DNA from 3 places in the Gordonia mangrovi genome. Region 3 is predicted to be linked to each of the others. Evidence: predicted binding sites of a transcription regulator. Region 3 holds the regulator's gene; each other region holds the start of a gene.
What was found. Region 3 encodes LexA, which represses DNA repair genes until DNA is damaged. Its sites were predicted from a motif close to CGAACANNTGTTCG; they were not measured.

Region 1 (2,252 bases), 2.1 Mb from region 3:
GTGCCGGTCGCGGTGTGCCCGAACCCGGCGCGGTCACGTAGATCGGCTTCGTTGACCTTGACGATGATGTGTGGCGGCAGACCACGGTGACTCTTGCCGAGTACCCCACCGTCGAGGACCAGCTTGAACAGGGCTTCGAGGGCGTCGTGGTTGCGTTGTCCCGTCGACCGATGGTCGCGGCCGGCAGCCTCTTTCAGCGCTGCGATGTCGGCGTCGGTGTTCGCGCCTCGCGGCGACTGGTCGTCGTCGGGGTTGTTCATCCCGGGGGCGGCCATTTTCGCCAGAATCACATCGAGCATGGCGCGTGCCTTCGGGGTGAGTGCACCCTCGATCTCGCTCATCGACTGATCGTCTTGATCAGCGACCAGCACCGAGCGGCGGCGGGCGCGGTCACGTTCGTCGGCCAGGGTGCCGTCGGGGTCGATCCGGCCCAGTAACTCGGCACCGGCTTTGAGGATCTGTTTGGGTGTCAGGGTGCGGGCGAACTCGGCCATCATCGCTTCGGCCTTCTCCGCGACATCCAATGGCACCGACATCGGGATCTTCTTCAACACCTTCACCACGGCATCGACGTGCGCGGGTGCGGCGGCACCGTCGGCGACCACCGCAGCCAACGTCGGATACCGTGGCGGGGTGAGTTCACCTTGCAATGAACGGAATTGGGCCAACGCCCGCATATGCTTCAGGCGGCGGCGGTGATCGGGCATCCGCAGATGGTGCTCCATCACCTCGCCGATATGGCGGTACCCGAGTTGGCCGGCCACGCCGCGGTCGTTGCAATCCATCATCCGGCGGTGCCCGATCCCATACATCCGGCGGTAGGCACGCTCATGCTGTTCCGCGGCTGCGAGCACTGAACTGTCCAGGGCAGGGGTGACGTCGACAGCATCGATCCGGTCCAACAGGTCATGAAGCTGCGCATACAGCGACTCCACCTCGGTGACCTGATCAATGTCCGACAAATCTGCAGCCCCCCAGCCCGTCAGTTCGAACGTATATTCGAGAGTAACGCGGAAGTTCGATGGTTGCAACCATTTTCTCGCAGGACGCCGGTGAGAGTTCGGTATCGGCACATCAGTGACACCGTGCGGGTGGTCTTGCACGCACGGGCGCGCCCACAGCCGCTCTCGCCGTCACGGAAGGTCCGCAGGAACCTCGGCCAGGATCGCCTCGGCGGACCGTAGTGTGAAGTCGCGCAACCACTCCGCCGGCCGGCCGCGGTGGGGGAGGTGGCGCCGCACGGCGGCGTAGGGCAGGTCCACGAGGGCGAAGGTGACGCGATCCATCACCTCTGCATCGGCGCGGCCGAAGCGTCGTCGAGCGTAGTCGCGCACCGCTTCGCGCGTGGCGTGGTTGTGGGCTGTGAGGTCGGCGGCCAGGGTGTCGGGCCACGAGTTCAGCAGGTCGCGTTTGTCGTACTGGAGTAACAGCGTCGATTCACGGGGATGTGCCGCTGTCCAGTCGAAGCAGTGGGCAACCGCGGCCCCGGCCCCCTCGGCGACATCGTCGAGGCGCACGGCGGCGACCAGACCTTCCTGATACCGAACGATGGTGCGCAGCCACAACCGGGCCATCAATTCGTCGCGAGTCGCAAAGCGGTGATACACCGAGCCCGACGGAGCCTCGATCGCCTTGCCGACAGCGGTTGCGGTGGCCGCCGCGGGGCCGGATTCGATGACGATCGCCAGTGCCGCGTCGAGGATCTCGTCACTGCTGAAGCGCGGTTTTCGGCCCACGACTCCGAACCATGCTCGTGCCCTGCGCGGCGGCGACCACGCGCCGGCCCCCGTCCGCGTCGACGACGCTGATAACGCACCGCGCAACGGCTTTCGTGCGTCCTGCGTGCACGAGGGTGGCGTGGGCGACGAGTTCGCTGCCGGTGCGCGCGGGCGACAAGTACTCGATCGAGAACCCGCTGGTGACGATATCGGGACCGAGGCCGAGCGCCGCGGCATAGGTGAGCGCGTTGTCGGCGAGGTAGCTCAACACCCCGCCGTGGATGTAGCCGTACTGCTGACGCAGATCGTCGCGGACGTCGACGGCCAGCGTCACCCCGTCCTGGTCGAGCTGGGTCAGCCGAGCGCCGATCACCCGGCTGAATGGCTGGGCCTCGAGCACGGACTGCGCAAACTGCAGATCCATCATTTATTGGAGACTGCTCTCTATTACGCGATGTGTCAAGAGGGTGGGGTTACGGGATCGACAGAATCCAACCCTGGGTGGATTGACATCGCCCGCGCCCGGGCGCAGGG
Region 2 (2,252 bases), 810 kb from region 3:
CCATCCGGTTGTGCGGGCCACACGCGGGGGCGAGGTCGACGATGTCGGTCTTGCCGCCGTCGGCGAAATCACGCACGGCGTGATGCATCTCCACGTGGGCGGCGGGCTGGTCGCAGTCGGGTGCCGAACACACGTGCCCGTCGGGGCGGGCGAAGGACACCAGCCGTTGCGCGCGGGTGGCCAGTCGTTTGGCCTGCCCGAAATACAGCGGTATCGGACTGCTGTCGGCGAACACCGCCAAATACTGTTGCGCTTGGGCGGCCAACCGGATCACATCAGACATCGGCAGACTCGACCCGGTCGCGGTGATCCCGACCCCGGATTCACGGATCAGATCGTTGAGGTCGGCCTTGATGATCAACTGCACCGGCAGACCACGATGCGACTTACCGAGCAGGCCGTCGTCGAACACCGCCCGCAACAACGCCGCCAACGCATCGTGTTTGCGTTGCGCCGGGGACCGCAGATCCCGTGCGGCGGCTGCTTCCAACGCCTTGGGGTCGGCGTCGTCGACCCCGCCGCGTGGGGAGTCCGGGTCGTCGGGATTATTGAGGCCGGGTTTGGCCCACACCGCCCACAACGTTTCGATCAACGCCCGGGTTTCCGGGTCGAGGTGGCCGGTCAGTTTCGACATCTGCTGGGCGTCTTGCCGGTTGACCCACACATTACGACGCCGTTTACGGTCACTGTCGTCGGTCAACTCGCCGTCGGGGTCGAGGTTGTCGAGCAACCGCTGCCCGAGTTCGCCGATCTCGGCGGGCGTGTGCTCGCACGCCAACCCGGCCAGGGTCGCCTCGGCGGCCACCTTCTTGTCATGCGGCACCCGGTGCGGCAACGCGTCGAGGAACTCCACGGTGGTGTCGATGTGGGCGGGCCCGACCCGGCCGTCGGCGAACGCCTCGGCCAGGGTCGGATATTTCGGCTCGGCCGGCTGCCCGTCGAGTTGACGGAACTCACCGGTCGCGGTCATCTGCTGTCGGCGACGACCGGGGTGCGACACCCGCAACACCGCGTTCATGAAGTTGGGCAGACTGCGATACCCCATCGACCGGGGCACATCACGATCCGAGATCTCCAGGATCTGCCGGTTGCCCTCGAACAACATCCGGTTGATCGCCCGTTCCTGCGCGGTGGCCACCGCCACCAACTCGGCATCACTGCACTTCGACAGATCCGCCGACGCCAACCGATCCACCACAGCATGCAACTCGGCCAGCAGACCCGGCACCTCAGACAACGACACATCCGATACAGGTGCATCGACCGCATCAGACTCATGAGACCCGGCCATACTCACCCCCGACAGACCGCGTTGCGAACGTATGTTCGAGAGTAACCCATGATGGCCGAACCCGCAACCCTTGCTGTCCCAACATCGGCGACAGTGCGGGTGGTCGTGTGGAGACACCTTTGCGTCGAGGCTCAGGGGCTGGCTGCTCTTGAAAACTTGGTCTTGTCGTGCGTTTGGCCTTCTCGCGATGGCCGGACGTAGGCCGAAGCCGCAGACAGGTCTCGACGCTCCCGGCCGAGACCACGAACCGACAGGCTTTTCGACGAGATGAGCTCGCGGGACCCGGCACGGGACCACCAGAGGACATCTATCGACTTGAAAATTCCGAAGTTTCGGCGAAGCCTCACGCCGAAAGGACGAACGCTTCGGCGTGCTTGCCGTTCGACTACCAGGCTCACGTTCAGCGATTGTTGCCCTGAACGCCGCCAATCTTCATATCTAAGCGCAAACCATGCCGAACGCTGGCGCTCGAGGTGTTCCTCTAGACACTTCCACCCGCGTGGGCCTGCGACACCGTGACTTCGACGCCGTAGTCCCCCTCTCTGGCCTCCGCTCGGAACTCTCGATCGGGATACTGCTCCGAAGCTGCGCGCTCCCAGCCCCACGCCAACCATTCACCCAGGGTGAGCGCGACGACGGTCGGCATTGAATCCAGTCCTGGAAGGATGTCCCACAAATGAACATGGTTAACGACTTCTTCAACAGATTGTCGATCCGGCAACTGCCGGAGCCAGTCGCGAACGTTGTCGTGGTCCGAACCTGCCAGGATCACGCAGCCCTCAACTTCCTCAAACCGTGGTTTCTGTAATAACGCGATAGCTACGGCCGTGACTGGATCGCCAAGATTACGTAGATAAGTCTTGGGATCCATCCACGTGCCGTACTCACTGATCTTCGGAATCTGCTGCCAGATGTCTGCCATCACCGCAATCCTCTCGTCTCTTCAGGGGTCGCCGGCCTT
Region 3 (2,252 bases):
CTTGCAAAACGGGCAGCGCATGTCGTCCTCACGCACATCTCGGGACACACCGGCGCGCCGGTCGCCCGCCACGCCGTGCCGGTTCCCGGCCGGACCCTGTGCCATCGAGGATACCGTCAGGCGCTCAGCTGTATGCGGGAGCAACCAGAGCCTGACCCACCCGCAGGCCGGAATCCGCGAGCCGATTGCGTTCGACGATCTGCTCGATGACCGCCTGGCGCGGAACCTCCGGCGCAATCCTATCGGCGATGGAACTCAATGAATCGCCCTGTCGCACATGGACGATTTCGGTTCCGGTAGGGGCCGGCTGCACCGACGCGGCATAGTTCGAACCGATGATGGCGACAACCCACACCAGCAGGGCGAGTGCCCCGCCGAGCATGACGGCCGCCGCCGTCGCGCGGCGCCGGGCGACGACCCGACGATCGATCGCCGATGCCGCACAGCGCGTGCCCGCGACGCGCGCCGACGCCGCTGCGCCCGACCCGCCCGGACGACGGCCCGCCGGGCCGGTGGCGTCGTACCGCTCGCGCCGGCGCGAGTCGAGGGCCCGCGCGGCCGGTTTCGTGGCGTTCGGGCTCGTGACGGTCGAAGTCGCTGCCATCGGGGTATCGGCGTATCGGATCGGGCGATGCAGTGTGGCTGTGCTCATCGTGTCCTCCTGGGGCTGCATGTGCTGTGGGGAATGTGCTGTGGGGGTCGGGCGGCACACCCTCGAACACCGTCGCTCATGTGTTCGAGAGAACGCATGTTCGATTTGTAGCACGCCACTCCGACAATGTCTCGACACACGTCGAACACATGTTTGAACCTGTCGGGTTGTTCAGATAATGTCGGCTGCATGGTGACGGGCGCCGATGGGCCGCCAATGGACACTGACCAGCAGGTCCCGATCTCGACCAGCCACCCGGAGCCGGCCATGCCGGATTCCCGACAGGAAGGACTCGACCGATGAGCGACAAGGCCGGCGGGCGGCGCGGCGCCTCCCGCGGGAACGACGACACAACCACGACACCTGCGGACAAGACGTCGGCAGCGGCCGATGCGGGTTCGGCAGCCGATGGCGCGGCCGCCGACCCGGAGGCCGCGGAGGCCGCACTGACCCCGCGACAGCGGGGCGTGCTGGAGTACATCCGGGCGTCGGTGCGCGAGCGCGGCTATCCACCGAGCATCCGGGAGATCGGTGACGCGGTAGGCCTCACCTCGACCTCATCGGTCGCCCACCAGCTGCGGACCCTGGAACGCAAGGGTCTGCTCAAGCGCGACCACAATCGTCCTCGCGCGGTCAACATCCAAGACGGGGACCAGCACATCCCGCCGGGTGGTGCGTCCGCCGCGTCCGGCGATGCGAGCGAGCTGCCGACGCCGACGTTCGTCCCCGTGCTCGGCCGGATCGCCGCCGGCGGACCGATCCTCGCCGAGGAAGCCGTCGAGGACGTGTTCCCGTTGCCGCGGGAACTCGTCGGCGAGGGTTCACTGTTCCTGCTGCGGGTCGTCGGCGAGTCGATGATCGACGCGGCGATCTGCGATGGGGACTGGGTGGTGGTGCGCCAGCAGAGTGTCGCCGACAACGGCGACATCGTGGCAGCGATGATCGACGGCGAGGCCACCGTCAAGACGTTCAAGCGGAAGGACGGTCACGTCTGGCTGATGCCGCACAACGATCTGTTCGAGCCCATCCCGGGTGACGACGCCGCAGTACTCGGCAAGGTGGTCACCGTGATGCGCCGGGTCTGATCCCGCAGCGTCGGAGCCGCGCCTCAGGATCCCGGCGCCGCGGCGAGTGCCGCAGTCGCCGCCGCTCTCGCAGCGGCCGGATCCGCTGTGGCGAGTGCGGCTTCGGCAGCCGCCCGACACTGGTCGACGGTCACCTCGGCGAGCCTGGCGCCGACCGCGGCAGCGGCCGCGGGCGCAGTCGACAAGGACGTCACCCCCAATCCGACCAGTACGCAGGCGAGCAGCGGGTCGGCGGCAGCCTCGCCACAGACCCCGACCGGTTTGTCGACGACGGCGCCGGCACGAGCGACTCCGCCGATCAAGGTCAACACCGCGGGTTGCCACGGATCGGTGAGGGACGCGAGTTCCGCCGACATCCGGTCGGCCGCCATCGTGTACTGGGTGAGATCGTTGGTGCCGATCGACACGAAGTCGACCTCGGCGAGGATCGATTCGGCGAGCACTGCCGCCGCCGGTACCTCGATCATCACACCGGCGATCAGTCCGCGGCGGCGCACTTCACCGGCGAACTCGGC

Region 1: a site for LexA is predicted at 989-1,002, ahead of NWF22_RS06335 (HNH endonuclease signature motif containing protein). Genes of this name have one in related genera too.
Region 2: a site for LexA is predicted at 1,316-1,329, ahead of NWF22_RS17540 (HNH endonuclease signature motif containing protein). Genes of this name have one in related genera too.

What each region holds. Positions count from the first base shown of each region.
Region 1 covers NZ_CP102850.1:1,359,290-1,361,541, reverse strand. Annotated here, with positions in the region: gene NWF22_RS06335 (HNH endonuclease signature motif containing protein) at 1-962, opposite strand, end outside; gene NWF22_RS06330 (TetR/AcrR family transcriptional regulator) at 1,134-1,736, opposite strand; gene NWF22_RS06325 (PaaI family thioesterase) at 1,708-2,145, opposite strand.
Region 2 covers NZ_CP102850.1:3,859,088-3,861,339, reverse strand. Annotated here, with positions in the region: gene NWF22_RS17540 (HNH endonuclease signature motif containing protein) at 1-1,243, opposite strand, end outside; gene NWF22_RS17535 (hypothetical protein) at 1,773-2,213, opposite strand; gene NWF22_RS17530 (putative T7SS-secreted protein) at 2,213-2,252, opposite strand, start outside.
Region 3 covers NZ_CP102850.1:4,664,163-4,666,414, reverse strand. Annotated here, with positions in the region: gene nrdR (transcriptional regulator NrdR) at 1-21, opposite strand, end outside; gene NWF22_RS21190 (LysM peptidoglycan-binding domain-containing protein) at 125-652, opposite strand; gene lexA (transcriptional repressor LexA) at 952-1,737, shown strand; gene ptsP (phosphoenolpyruvate--protein phosphotransferase) at 1,761-2,252, opposite strand, start outside.